One region of the Pseudoalteromonas sp. QJM3NY_22 genome, then DNA from elsewhere that is predicted to be linked to it. Evidence: predicted binding sites of a transcription regulator. Region 1 holds the regulator's gene; each other region holds the start of a gene.

Evidence for each region. Region 1 encodes LexA, which represses DNA repair genes until DNA is damaged. Its sites were predicted from a motif close to TACTGTATNNNNATACAGTA; they were not measured.
Region 2: a site for LexA is predicted at 2,026-2,045, ahead of AC0VZ4_RS25115 (LexA family protein). Genes of this name have one in related genera too.
Region 3: a site for LexA is predicted at 3,080-3,099, ahead of AC0VZ4_RS15720 (DUF4007 family protein). Genes of this name have one in related genera too.

What each region holds. Positions count from the first base shown of each region.
Region 1 covers NZ_CM149655.1:158,323-163,043, reverse strand. Annotated here, with positions in the region: gene coxB (cytochrome c oxidase subunit II) at 1-924, opposite strand, end outside; gene lexA (transcriptional repressor LexA) at 1,385-2,002, opposite strand; gene AC0VZ4_RS00815 (M12 family metallo-peptidase) at 2,266-3,756, shown strand; gene AC0VZ4_RS00810 (PaaI family thioesterase) at 3,991-4,431, shown strand; gene AC0VZ4_RS00805 (hypothetical protein) at 4,442-4,721, opposite strand, start outside.
Region 2 covers NZ_JBWBTZ010000003.1:22,455-27,175, reverse strand. Annotated here, with positions in the region: gene AC0VZ4_RS25120 (Y-family DNA polymerase) at 299-1,582, opposite strand; gene AC0VZ4_RS25115 (LexA family protein) at 1,582-1,953, opposite strand; gene AC0VZ4_RS25110 (hypothetical protein) at 2,111-2,509, opposite strand; gene tnpC (IS66 family transposase) at 2,702-4,141, shown strand; gene AC0VZ4_RS25100 (IS5 family transposase) at 4,273-4,721, opposite strand, start outside.
Region 3 covers NZ_CM149655.1:3,415,576-3,420,296, reverse strand. Annotated here, with positions in the region: gene AC0VZ4_RS15725 (hypothetical protein) at 1-2,062, opposite strand, end outside; gene AC0VZ4_RS15720 (DUF4007 family protein) at 2,062-3,006, opposite strand; gene AC0VZ4_RS15715 (hypothetical protein) at 3,259-4,721, shown strand, end outside.

The DNA.
Region 1 (4,721 bases):
TTTAAGTGCAGGAAATACACCCGGTAACCCCATGCCCGTAGGCTGATGGCACGCTGCACAATTAGCCATATATACTTGTTCGCCTAAAGTCATTAACTCTTCTTTTGGGAGGGTTTTATCAAGTAATGCGGCATCTGCCAGCGCAGCTTTCTGCTTCGCCTGCTTTGCATCTGCAAGCCATGTTTTAAAATCAGCCTCAGATTTAGCGACCACCACAACGGGCATAAAGCCATGGTCTTTACCACACAACTCAGCACATTGGCCTCGGTAAGTACCTTCTTCGTTTATGTTCGTCCATGTTTCGTTTATAAAGCCGGGGTTCGCATCTTTTTTAACTGCAAAATCAGGTACCCACCAAGAGTGAATAACATCATCAGAAGTCATTAAAAATCGTACTTTTTGATTTATTGGCAGTACAAGAGGCTTATCAACCTCAAGTAAGTAGTTAGGGTTTTTATCTGCAAGATTCGCTATTTCATCTTGCGGGGTAGATAAAATAGAGTAGAACTCTACATCTTCGCCCATATATTCATAATGCCATTTCCATTGCGAACCCGTAATTTTAATAGTGAGATCAGCTTTGCTGGCATCTTCCATTGCAATAAGGGTTTTAGTGGCTGGTACTGCCATAGCAATTAAAATAACAAACGGAATTGCAGTCCAAAGTATTTCTACTTTAGTGCTTTCGTGAAATTGGGCAGGTACAGCCCCTTTAGATTTACGGTGATGAATAAGTGCCCAAAACATAATTGCGAACACTATCACCCCAATCACACAACATATTATAAATATGGTCATGTGCAGCTGATATACATTATTGCTTATATCGGTTACGCCTTTGCGCATATTGTATTGGCTGTTCGCCAAAACTGAGTGCGAAAAAACACATAATATAAGCCACAAGGTAGAGGTCAGTTTACCCATGTGACGGCTCCTTTGATGCTATTGCGAATGCAAAGCGAAGAGGCATACGGCTTAAACGCCAATTCGTTATTTTTATTTTTTTAGCCAATCTTATTTAATATTGATTGGTTTTGCTGCGCCAACAACGAGTTTGTGTATATTGTGTGTTCTCAAAACTAAAAAGCTGTGAGTTATTATTAGCTCAGCACATTAATAATTAGCTAAAAAACGAACAACAAGCAAGTTTTAGTATAAAAAACAATCAGGTGATATTGAGTAATTAATAAAAAGTCAGTAGTCAACAGAAAGTTCAAAATATGAGCAAAACAAAGGGGTTTAACGCATTCGGAGGGGGAAAATATAAGTGCAAAAAAATTTACAGCTAAAATAATTAGTTGGCTGTTTACGTCCTATTTTTAGTGCTAATGTTAAAACAAAAATGCGTGCTAAAAAGCACGCATTCATAAAAATAAATTAAAAGCTACATCCAATCAGCGTTACGAATAACTCCAACGGCTAAACCTTCTATATTAAAAGATTCATTTTCTAGATCAACTTCAATTGGCGAAAAGTCGTCATTCTCAGCATGCAATAATACTTTTCGGCCTGCTTTTTCAAACCGCTTTACGGTAACATCATCATCAACACGAGCAACTACAACTTGTCCATTTTCTGCAACTTGAGTTTTATGCACAGCTAACAAATCACCATCCATAATACCTATATCTTTCATACTCATACCGTTAACGCGCAATAAAAAATCAGCAGCAGGTTTAAACATTAATGGATCAATTTTACAATGACTCTCAACGTGCTCTTGCGCCAAAATAGGCTCTCCCGCTGCGACTCGCCCGATAAGAGGTAAACCTAACTGTTCAGGCTCTTCTTCCTCAACAAGTTGAATACCTCGGCTTGCACCTGGTTTCATCTTAATAGCACCTTTTTTAGCAAGCGCTTTTAAATGCTCTTCAGCAGCATTGGCACTTTTAAAGCCTAATGTTTGTGCAATTTCAGCACGTGTAGGAGGCATACCAGTGTCTTTAATAAAAACTTTAACTAATTCGAGAATTTGAGCTTGGCGCTTCGTTAATGGTCGCATACAACTGGTTTTCCATACAGTACATTTAACTGTGAGTATATACAGTTAAATAAAAATCGCAAATTTAAATTACATTGATTGCTTGCTGTTAATAAATCACTTTTACACTTATGTAGAAACAACGAATGCTTACATAAAATAAACATTCGTATCTTTATATTTACGATTAAGGGCTAATTTGATGACAGCCACATGTTAATAAATTGAAAACAACTTATTAGCATGTGCACTTTATGTGTACAAACACTTAAAAGGATTATCAAATGAAAAAATATTCACCATTGTTTATTGGCTTATTGTTTAGCGGCTATGCGTATGCCCAAGTCCCACTTTTCGAAGTGCAGCACTCTAACTTTACGCAAAACATTAATAAAGAAGGTAATGCTCAATCTCAATTTGGGCAACCGCTTTTCGAACTAAGCGCAAAAACCAATGCATTCTTTTTACCTGTTCAGGGAAGTGACATTGAATTTATCAAAAGTACAGCAAGTACATCAGCAACTGGTAACTTAATCTGGGTAGGTAAAAGCTTAGATGGTGACGAAGTAACACTGATAAAATCTACAAAGGGGATTTCTGGTACGATAAAGGTAAATGAACATGTTTATAAATTGCAACCGAATAAACATTCTGGTCATAATTTTATTGAATTAGATCCTGCCAAGCAACCTGCTGAGCATGCACCCGATTATCAACAATCTAATAACACTATTTCAATCAGTGAACAAATTTTAACAGAACAAAGCTTCCAAACAGCTATGGCAACTAACGCGCAAAGCAATATTAGCTTACTCGTTTTATACACCCCAGCCGCAGAACAAAAATCTAGTGATATTAATAGCTTGATTGATCTTGCAATAGTAGAGACTAATCAGGGTTACCAAAACTCAGGTGTCAATGCAGTTGTTAGTTTGGCCCATGTAAGCCGAGTTAATTATACTGAAGCTACAAATTCAGGTACGGATTTAAATCGTTTAGCTGCCAAAAACGATGGTTATATGGATGAAGCGCACACACTACGAGATCAATACGGTGCTGATGTAGTCATATTAATAAACGACGTTAACGGCTACTGTGGCCAAGCCAAAGCAATTGGTGCAAATGCTAACAGCGCATTTGCGATGGTTGATTATGACTGTGCAACCGGCTATTACTCTTTCGGTCATGAAATTGGTCATTTACAAGGTGCTCGTCATAACCCTGAAAACGATCCATCAACATCTCCTTATTCGTTCGGCCATGGTTATCAGCAACCTCAATCACAATGGCGTTCAGTAATGGCTTATAACTGCACAAATAACTGCACAAGAATCAATTACTGGTCAAATCCAAACAAATCATACAGCGGAAGTGTTATGGGAACTCCATCAAAACACGATAACGCTAGAGCCTTAAATTTAACAAACCCCACAATTGCAAATTTTAGATCTGCATCTAGCCCACCGGTAAATAACAATACACTGCAAAATAACCAATCTATCGTTGTTAGTGGTGATCGAAACAGTGAGCAATTGTTTACTTTTACAGTGCCAAGTGAAGCTGAGCAAGTCACATTTTCGACCTCTAATGGCACTGGGGATGTTGACCTACATGTAAAATATAATGCAATTGCAACGAGCAGTAACTACGATTGCCGACCGTATAAAAACGGAAATAATGAAAGCTGTAGCGACACCCGCACTGGTAATTACTCTATTATGATTAAAGGCTACAGTGCTTTTAGTAATGTCGAGTTAATAGCTAGTTACCAATAAAAGATCTGGCTCAGTATAAGCAAGTAACATTATGCTGCTTGCTTATATTTAGCCTAGGGGGATTTCTTCTTTACTGCTCGATTGTATCAATAAACTACGATATCCCTATTATTACTTCTTACTATCCGCCTCACGCTATCTGGCTATAAATTTAGATCCACTTTTTTATTTTCATTATCTTAACTTTATGAAAATATAAGCCATATTTTTACTACTATTTTAAAAGGTAAGCTTATGAGTATTTGGTATCAACCTGTTACTTTAGAGTTTTGCAAACAGCTAGATGAGGGTATAAACGGCCAAGGTACACTAATGAAAACCATGGGAATTGAAATTACCGAAATTGGTGATGATTACCTCGTAGCAACTATGCCTGCCATACCAGCGCATCATAATCCAATGGGCATGGTGCATGGAGGAGCCAACGTAGCGCTTGCCGAAACAGTAGCAAGTTATGCAGCTAACTTCGTAGTCGACTTCACTCAGTTTTATTGTGTCGGACAAGAAATTAGCGCCAGTCACTTAAAAGCATCTCGTAATGGTACTTTAACAGCCACCGCAAAAGCGTTTCATATTGGTAAGCGTAGTTCAGTCTGGGAAATAAAAATTACTAATAGTCGAAACGAGCTTTGCTGCGTATCAAGAATGACCGCAGCCGTAGTAGAGCGAAGATAATTACTTACTGTTACTTTTCGATTGGGTAAATTGTAATTTCCATACCCGCACCAATAGCAGATATACGTAATAATGTATCTGCATCTAAAGCTTGGTTAAAACACTTAGGCGATGTGCCTGATTCAAAACCAATATCAAACGTTCTACGTGAACAGCTTAACCATTGCTTTAGCGCGTTGCGCGAACACGATTCAATAAGCTCACATATATGGTTTATTGCTTTGTCAGGCGTGTTTACTACACCTGTTGCTTCAATGCGGGCTAATTGACGGTATTCGTCTTTGTCATAA
Region 2 (4,721 bases), on a different replicon from region 1:
GAACTACTAGGTGACAATAGTTGTGTTGTGGATCATTCATTTATTCAACGAGAAATTTTGATATTAATTGGTGGTAAAGAACAGCTGGTTTGAGTGGTAGCCATTGTCACAACATTTACCACTTGTTTCAATAAACTGGTATTTTGTTTCATTTTTTTACCAGCTTATTTTAAAAGTAGGTAGTTTACACTCTTTTTGCCATTTTTTTGGTAAAGCTGGTAACAAATTTCAGCGTGTGGCCACTTATTTATATTGATAGAATGACACTAATCATCGGGAGTTTGTAACTGATATAGCATCAATTAGCGTACGCGATAGGCAAATCAGCAAACCGAGTTGTGTAAGACTTTGGCGCTAAGTCATTTTTTGGTCTAAAGCTATGATCGTACCCTTGGGTTGCAAAACGAATAGCTCCTGGGCCGAACTTAGAATTAATTTGATCTGTGACTTTAGTTTTATTGCTTTGCTCAAGTGGTTTAGTGTCCTCAAAAATGTTGAGCTGCTGTTGGTCCTCACCGCTCACAAATTTCTCTAAAACTACACCTGTTTTTTTGTACTTATAACCCTCACGGTAAATTGCATCTAATGCGAATAAAGTATATTTGATTATTATATCGGTATCATTAGTAAGCATAGGGAGAGCAACTTGTACGGCCTTACTGTACTGGTTATGATCACTTCTGAACTGATCTGTTTTAATAAATACAGTGATGGAAGAAGTAAATAAGTTGAATTTTCTCAACTTACTCGCAGCACTAGATGCATGAGATGATAAAGCAGCCCTTAGTATATTCTGTTCAGTGATATGTTTCCCCATGGTACGTGATACACATATACGTCCACGCTCCTTTGTCATATCATTTAATTCAATAGAGTTAATACCATTTAATTCATTTATAGTTCGCGCCAAAGTTATGGAAAACAATGATCTTGCCTTGGTAGTATCAAAATTTTTGAGTTGGAGGCCGTTTAAGATGCCGATTTTTTCTAACTTACTCGCAGTTGTAATACCCACACCCCAAATATCGGTTAACTTAATCCTTGATAGTGCCCAATCAATTTTAGCTTCATTGTCCAATACTACTACACCGCCTGTTTTATCATGCCACAGAGGTAATTTGGCGCAATATGAAGCGACCTTAGCTAGTGTTTTGGTTAGAGATATACCCACACCTACGCTTAAGCCAAGATTTTTTTGTAAGGTGGTCTTTATGAGTTTTGCATGGTTTTTTAAATCTTGATTTTGTATTAGGTTGATTTTGCCAAAAGCTTCATCAATCGAATATTCAAAATGTTCATGTAAAAATGGCTTTAGTTCAGCATGAAACCGACTACTTATATCACCGAACAGCGCAAAATTAGAACCCCAAACATGCCCATGATGTTTTTTAATTATTGGGATGGATTTAAATGCTGGTTCGCCCATTTTAATGCCAAGCGCTTTTGTTGCATTATTTCTGGCTATTACATTGCCCTGATTTGAACTTAATACTGCTAATGGCGTTTTATTAAAATCGAATTGAGGATTGAATAGCTGACAAAAACTAACATATGCAGCGTTTATATCACATAAAACATACATCAAATTTTACTCATAACGCCGGTTACAACACCCCATATGGTTGCAGCCTCCCAATTATTTTCGGGGTCAATAGGCAGTTCTATTGTAGGGTGTTCACTATTATGGCTTGTGAACTTGGCAACAGCGCGGCCAAGATCTATCGAAAGCTCTTTCACGACAAAGTTCCCATCGATTGTCGCGAGTACAATACAGCCGCTTTTAACTGTGATTGACCTATCGACAATTAATATAGAGTTATCCCGAATTAGCGGCTCCATGCTTTTGCCATTCACGCGGAATAAAAATGTGCTAGATGGGTTATCTATCATAATCGAATCAAGTGAAACCGGCGCTTCAAGAAAATCTTCGCATGGATTAGGAAACCCAGCCATAACAGAGAAATGGGCGAGGGGTAATATGTTGCACGAACGTTTAATGGGAGTAGGGAGCATAAAAACCTAGAATACTGTTTACATATACAGTATTCTAGGTTTGATTGGTAAATAGTGCAAACAAATTCACCAATAGTGGCTGTGCACAGTTACTAATCTAGCATTGATCAGCGTATTTTAGTTCGAAATAAAGCGTGTCGCGATAGCTTTTATCAACAACAGCTACGTGAGCAGACGCTGATTTAAACATAGCAACAGTGATCATCATTGAACAAAAGAGCATTGAAACTCCGGTTGTTGTAAGCGTAGATTTTTTTGAACTTGCATAGCCACACCAATACGCATTTCGAGCAGCGGCGTTAGCGTTTTGATTTGTTAGTGAGCGCAGAACACCGACACATATCATTGCGACTGACAGCGCAAGCATTAAAGATAGAACGTCAATTGTATAAGTGTAATGCAGAATATTAAACATAAGTGCATTGTTATCTTGCTCAAGTGATAGAAATGGAATTAAATTAGCAGTGAACTGCAAAATAATATTAATTATATTCATAATAATGCTCCTTTTTTGTATATTTAGATATTAACATAAAAAAAACCAACCCCTTTAAGGTCGATAAGTATTTGTTATTGTTTAATTGTAACTATTCACCATGGTAAATTATTTTCAAAGGATCTTTTTTAACTATTGACCGATCCCGCCAGTATGCCAAGCTAGGGCTATGACCTAATAGCCCTAGCTTCAATGAATTTAAACAGCATCAACATCGACGAAATCGTTGAGAAAACCAAAGCTCAATTACAAGAAGGTAAAACTCTCACGCCTGCGCTGAAGATGTCTATTGAACTCATTCTGGTTGTCGTTGTTATGTTAGCAAGTAAATTAGGACTTAACAGTAACAATAGCAGTATCCCGCCATCAAAAGACATCAACCGAAAAAAACAAAACAAAGAGAAATCAGCCAAGTCAGCGGGTGGTCAAAAAGGCCGTGCAGGTAAAACACTAACCCAAACACAGACGCCTGATGAGATCAAAATCATCCTAGTTGAACGTGATTTTTTACCGAAAGGTCACTACCGTGAAATTGGCTTTCAAAAACGACAGGTTGTCGATATAGATATCAGGAAAGTGGTCACTGAATACCAAGCACAAATTCTGGAAAATGAGCAAGGTAAGCGTTTTATTGGTGAATTTCCAGAAGACGTTAACAGTCCTATTCAATATGGGGTTGGTGTAAAAGCCCATGCAGTTTACCTATCCCAATATCAATTACTCCCTTACAACCGCATTGAAGAATATTTTTGTGATCAACTCGGTATTCCAATCAGTGCGGGTAGTTTATTTAACTTTAATGAACAAGCAGCGGCCTTGGTAAAGTCCTCCGGCGCAGAAGCCGCGCTCAAGAAAGCCCTGAAAACGACTTATCAAGCCTTACACGTTGATGAAACGGGGATTAATATAGGTGGTAAACGACGATGGCTTCATGGTGCATCAACGACGTGGTGGACGTATTTTTACCCGCATGAGAAAAGAGGGAAAATAGCGATGGATGACGCCGATATTTTACCTCACTTTACTGGGGTACTATGCCACGACCACTGGAAACCGTATTATCAATATACACAGTGCCAACATGCCTTGTGTAATGCACATCATATCCGAGAGTTAGAAAGGGCATGGGAGCAAGACGGTATGCAATGGGCAAAGGATTTGCAAACCCTACTGACTGAAATCAATAAACATCAAATAGATAACCCCGAGCTAGATGCAGACACAAAAGCTCACTATATAGAGAAATATCAACAAATATTGGCTCAAGGTGACATTAAATGCCCTCCACCGGATAGAAACAGCCGAGTAAAAGGCCAGCGAGGCAGATTGAAACGAACAAAGTCTAGAGCGTTGTTAGAGCGGTTAAGAGATTATCAAGATGATGTCTTACGGTTCATGACGGAAACAGCGGTGCCTTTTAGCAACAACCAAGGTGAGAATGATATTAGGATGACCAAGGTTCATCAAAAGATATCTGGGTGCTTCAGAAGCATGCAAGGTGCAGAGATGTTTTGTTTAATCAGAAGCTACCTCTCGACTTGCAGAAAACAGCATGTATCAGCAAGCCTAGCCCTTGAATTACTCTTCAAAAATCAGTTACCTGATATATTTATTGAAAATGTGGCTGAATAGTTACGTTTAATTTTAATTCAAAAAATAAAATGATGATGGACTTAATATATTTTGTACCTCAAAAATATATCTGCTAGTTTATTATTAATTATTTTTAATACTAGGGGCTGTTGATCTTTGTAGTATATATATTAATCAGCCCATATTGGTAGCCACATCATAGTGAATGCTAAAGCGAGCATGGAATGATAATTCCGCTCAAGCTTTTCATACCGTGTGGCTATCCCTCTATATTGTTTGATCCGACCAAAGGCATTCTCAACTAAGTGCCTATATTTGTACATGCACCAGTCAATATCTTCATTACCCACTAAACTGTTATCCTTGCGTGGAATAACGGGTGTAGCGCTATTGTCACGAATAAACTCTCTTAGTTTTTCACTATCGTAGCCTTTATCTGCGACAACAACATTACTCGTTGGGCAATTGGCTACAAGTGACTCTGCATGGACGATATCATGCGTATTTCCACAGGATAATTCATAATAAACAGGCAATCCTCCGCTATCTACTGCAAGATGAATTTTAGTCGAATTACCACCTCGACTCTTACCAATTGATTCATTGTCAGCGGTTCTTG
Region 3 (4,721 bases), 1.2 Mb from region 1:
CATAATCAACCATTCGAATAAGTAGTTTTTTAATAGCTGCATTAGCACTACCTGAGGGCTTAGATCTATTAACCAGCTCATTAATAGCTTTAGGCGCGTCACTGAATACATTATCAGCAATAACTGAAGCTACTTGAGAAAGAGAACGTCCAGCTATTTCCTCAGCTTGATGCTTCCAGGTAGAGTATTGAAAAACTGACGATAACTCTTTTTCAACATGTTGAGATGCTAATGAAATTCGACTATCAAGCTCTTTCGTTGCAATTAGATCATGTTCAATTTTATCTTCTTCTTTTGCTATTTGGTTTAACGCAATTAATTCAATTGCAGCTTCTTTTAATCTTTGTAAAGAGCTAGCATTACCAATAGCTGCAAAAGGCAGGTTTGGCATTGCATCAGCTAACTCCTTTGCCACCTCAATGGAAGCAGGGAGAAGAAAACTAAGAAATGAAGCGCCTTTCAAAGGCTCTTTCTTTAACGAATTAATAAAACCAGGCTCAATTTTATTTATTAGTTTTGTATTTGCCCAACGCATGGAGCCAGTTCTATGATAATGTGCAGTTGCTAAAATATTTTGTGGAATATCACAAACTTTTGTCCAATCAACCCCTTGGCTAACTGACTCAATACGTTCTAACACCATGTTGTGAATATCAATATCACTGCCCTGAAATACAAACAAAGCATTATGATTTTGACGATAAATAATTATCGTCCAAGATTCTAAATCTTTAATGGCCTGAGAAGTTTTTGCTTTACTAACACCCTGAGCTGAAAAGTAAGAAGTTATAAACCCTTTTTTCGCATGTAAATGATGTTGAAAACCAAATATAGTTAATAGCGCAATAACTTTTGTTATTGATACGTGTAACTCTGTACCTTTTTGCTCCGCTCGATAAATAGCATCACACCCCTCCAACCAAGCTTTACTGTCATGAGAAGTAACAATGAGATGGTGTAAATTGTAATGTAGGTAATCCCACAGTAATTCAGGACGATATAGATCAGTTGATTCAATCCCTGAATCGTAATTAGTCGATAAAAATTCTCTAAACCCTAATTTTTCATGGGAGGCTAAAAAGCCGAATAAGCTTCGTTCATTTTGTGAGAAACGTCTTCTAGAAATGGGACCAAGCAACAAACTTACAATTGGATCAAGTGGGAGTGTTTTTAATAATGCTTTTTTATTGATGTTTTTATGTTCAAAGCATGCTAATACATTACTAATTAGATTTTTATGCTCTTTTTCTAAAACATGAATAATTTCAGATGTTTTTGTAATTGAATCTCCCACTAATACAAGTGACTCATCAATTGAAGGGTTAAAGCTTAAATCTCTATAACGGCCTTGAACTTTTGCCCATTCTTTTTGAGCTTTAGCGTCTTTATTTTTTGCATAATCTGAAAATGATTGATGTAAAAAACCTACAAGTACAACCGAGTTTTTAGCTTGTTGCGCAATATCAGCAAGTGATTGGAAAAAATGTAAATCTTTATTATTCCTTGATTGGTAATCAAGTGCTTTACCCATCTCATCAAGAAAAATAAGCGTGCCATCAATTTTATTTGAAGTAGTTCCTAACGTACGCTTAATTTCAACTAAACATTTATCATCATCAAAAGAATTAACTTCTTCGACACTAAAATTAATTTGAAAAGCTCTATATACACTTTTCAAAATAGAGTTCGCTGGTGCTTCAAGACCGCAAACATGCTTAATTACCTGCCAACCCTTTTTAACACTAAAACGATGAGGAAAATCATCAAGAACGCCTTCAACCTTATCAAGTTTAGTTGTTGCATATGTACGTTCTGCTTTATTTATAGAAAGTAGGCTAGCTAAAAACAATGCAATTGTTGACTTACCTGAACCGTATGGGCCCGTTAGCGTATAGGCTCTTTGTTCACTACCTACAAAATCACGGCTAATTGTATCTAATACATTTACCGCTGTACCATGTAATATGAAATCATTTAAAAACGGTTTGAAATCATCTAGTTGACTGTCAATTCTAGTTGAACTTTTATAGCGCTGATTTATACTAATTAATGAGTTCATCATTATGAAGTAGCTCCATAGAATTTGTTAAGCACAGCTAAAGGATTACTCATATACTCATTATTTATTTTTACCTGACGTAGCCCCAGTGAATCAAACCAAGACACTCCATCTTTAGAGTACTCTTGTGCTTCATCCAATTTTTGCCCTAAACCGCTTTCTGAAAGCCTAAATATTCTTCCAGGCGAGCAAGGTTTCGTTAATAATGAATCGAAATCAATACTGTTAATCTTTGAATCTTTAGTTTCGTTTTGAGCAAATTTAATTAGCCCATAAATAAAAACTTCAATAGGAAGTTCAGGCCGCTCAGCTAAATCGCTTACATAAAAACCTCCACCATTATCGGTAACTAAATTAAGTTCAGTTAAAGGTGAGGTAAAATGTTCTTCATCTATTGTTAGCTTTTTCTTAACAGCAACACTTTTAAATTTTTTACTATAAGTATTTAAAAAACAGTCTATATCTTTTTTAAGAGTACTCTCATTACCTATATCATTAGTAACCAATTTTTTAGCGTCACTTGAACAGTCTGAAAGAAGTTTCGATTTTTCAAAATGCTGCACATGAGAAAAATTAAAAAAGTAGCGATAAGCGCTAAGGTGTTGAAAATTAAAATTTAGCCAAAAATGAACAAGCCACACTGAACCTATTTGCTCTAAATACGGATCTTTTCCTGTAACTGCATTAAATAAGTAATCACCGTTTTCAGAAATGAAATAATCAATATTTGATTGAGTTCTTTTACTTGAAAGCAACTCAGCAGACTCTGCCCAATACCTAATAGCATTGACCATATTTTTACCCACACCAAGTTTAATTATTGCTTGTTGAGTTTCTTCTTCCTTGCTCGTCTGTAATTTACCACCTGAATTCAAATGGTTAACAGCTTTAAAGAGCCAACCATATCTAAGGGGAAAAGTATCGTGACCGGTAAATTTAGCTTTCATTCCTGTTGCTACCTCTGGAGAAATTGTCCAGAGGCAATAGTATAGCGTTTCTCTCTCAGGATAAAGGAATTTTCACTGTATATTTAAACAGAAAGTACGCACTTGTAAATAAACGTGGTTTATGTGTAATTCTTTGTTGGAAAACAACTTTTTCTGCTTTTAAAGTTGAAAGCTATTTAATATAGTGTTTGAATGATTTATGTATAGAATTTTTATTTTCGCAATAGCTATTTGAACGGTAAAGGAATGATTATGACTTGGAAGCAAAATAATTGGGTCAAATATTTAGAGGGATATTGTCAGGGAAAGAATCAAATTCAAGATGAATACGTTAGAAAAGTTGCGGAAAGCTTAGGACTTGATGAGCCATTAAATATACAATTTGAATGGCAAAAACAAATTACCCAACAATTTGAATCTGAAGATGCTCATGGAGTTATTATACTTACAGGCACCGCAGGTGATGGAAAAACAAAATTATGCAGAGATATTGTCAAACAGATAGATGGTGATTCCTTCGATGAGGATAAATGGAATGCTAAAAGCTATTTTTGTTCTTCGGAAAGGACAATAGTTAAGGATTTCTCAGAATTACAAAATGAGAAGTCGTTAGTAATTCAAGAGCTATTAGATGTATTAGTAAATGGTGCTTCAAATAAACCCATACTAATTGCTGTTAATGATGGGATTTTAGTCGAGGAGATAGACAATTTCATCTTAGCCTCACAAAGTGAAGAGTCTGAAAAAAGAGCAACTCAGCTAAAAGAAATCATTGAAGATAAAATCAATCTTGGATTTAGTAATTGTGAGCAACAAGAGCTGATCAAGCTTATTAATTTATCTAAACTCAATGCAAAGGAAAACTTTTCTCTAATTTTGGATGAAATTATTAACCATTCTGGCTGGGAAGGTTGTAATTCATGCGAAGGGCAATCTAATAATTTATGTCCTATTTACAACAAATATAGCCTTCTAAAAACAAATGGTAATATCCAGGAAAATCTTAGTAATATCATTTTGTTACTTCAATTGAATAATGAGCATTTTACAATTCGAGAGCTACTAAACTTAGCAACCAATACAATTTTGGCGTCTACTCCTAAGGCCAAACATTTAAAAGCAACGAAGAAAGATACAAATTATCCTATTTTTAATTGTAATCGAGTACGTAGAGTTAATTCTTTTGAAGAGTTTGAGTATGAATCAACAATAGAAGTCGGATATTGGGGTATGAACCTTGGACCACACAAAATGAATAATGCAAGGCCTTACTCTGAAATCAATAAATTAATGTTCGGGGAGTTATCTACCAACCATTGGGATAATTACCTTAAGAAAAAATCAGAAAGAAAAGTTGAAATACCTTTAGATGATTTTAATGATTTATTAAATTCCAAGAAAGCTACTGACTTAGATATTGATGCTGACTTATGGGGAGCAATCGTTAGGCGTTCTCGAATACAACTTTATTGTTATCAAAATGGTGATGATAAGGCATTCAACTTACAAAAATTTGCGAGTTTTTCATACTTCAAAAGTATGGTGTTTGATGAACTTCAAGAAAATGATAACTGTCATAATATTGATTTAATCTCCCTCATTGTATTAGCACTTAATAGAATATTTCATGGAAGATATATTTCTGAAAATACAGGTAAAGACCGCCTTTATATACCAGAAAAAGACCAAGGTTCTATTACTCCTATATCAATTTT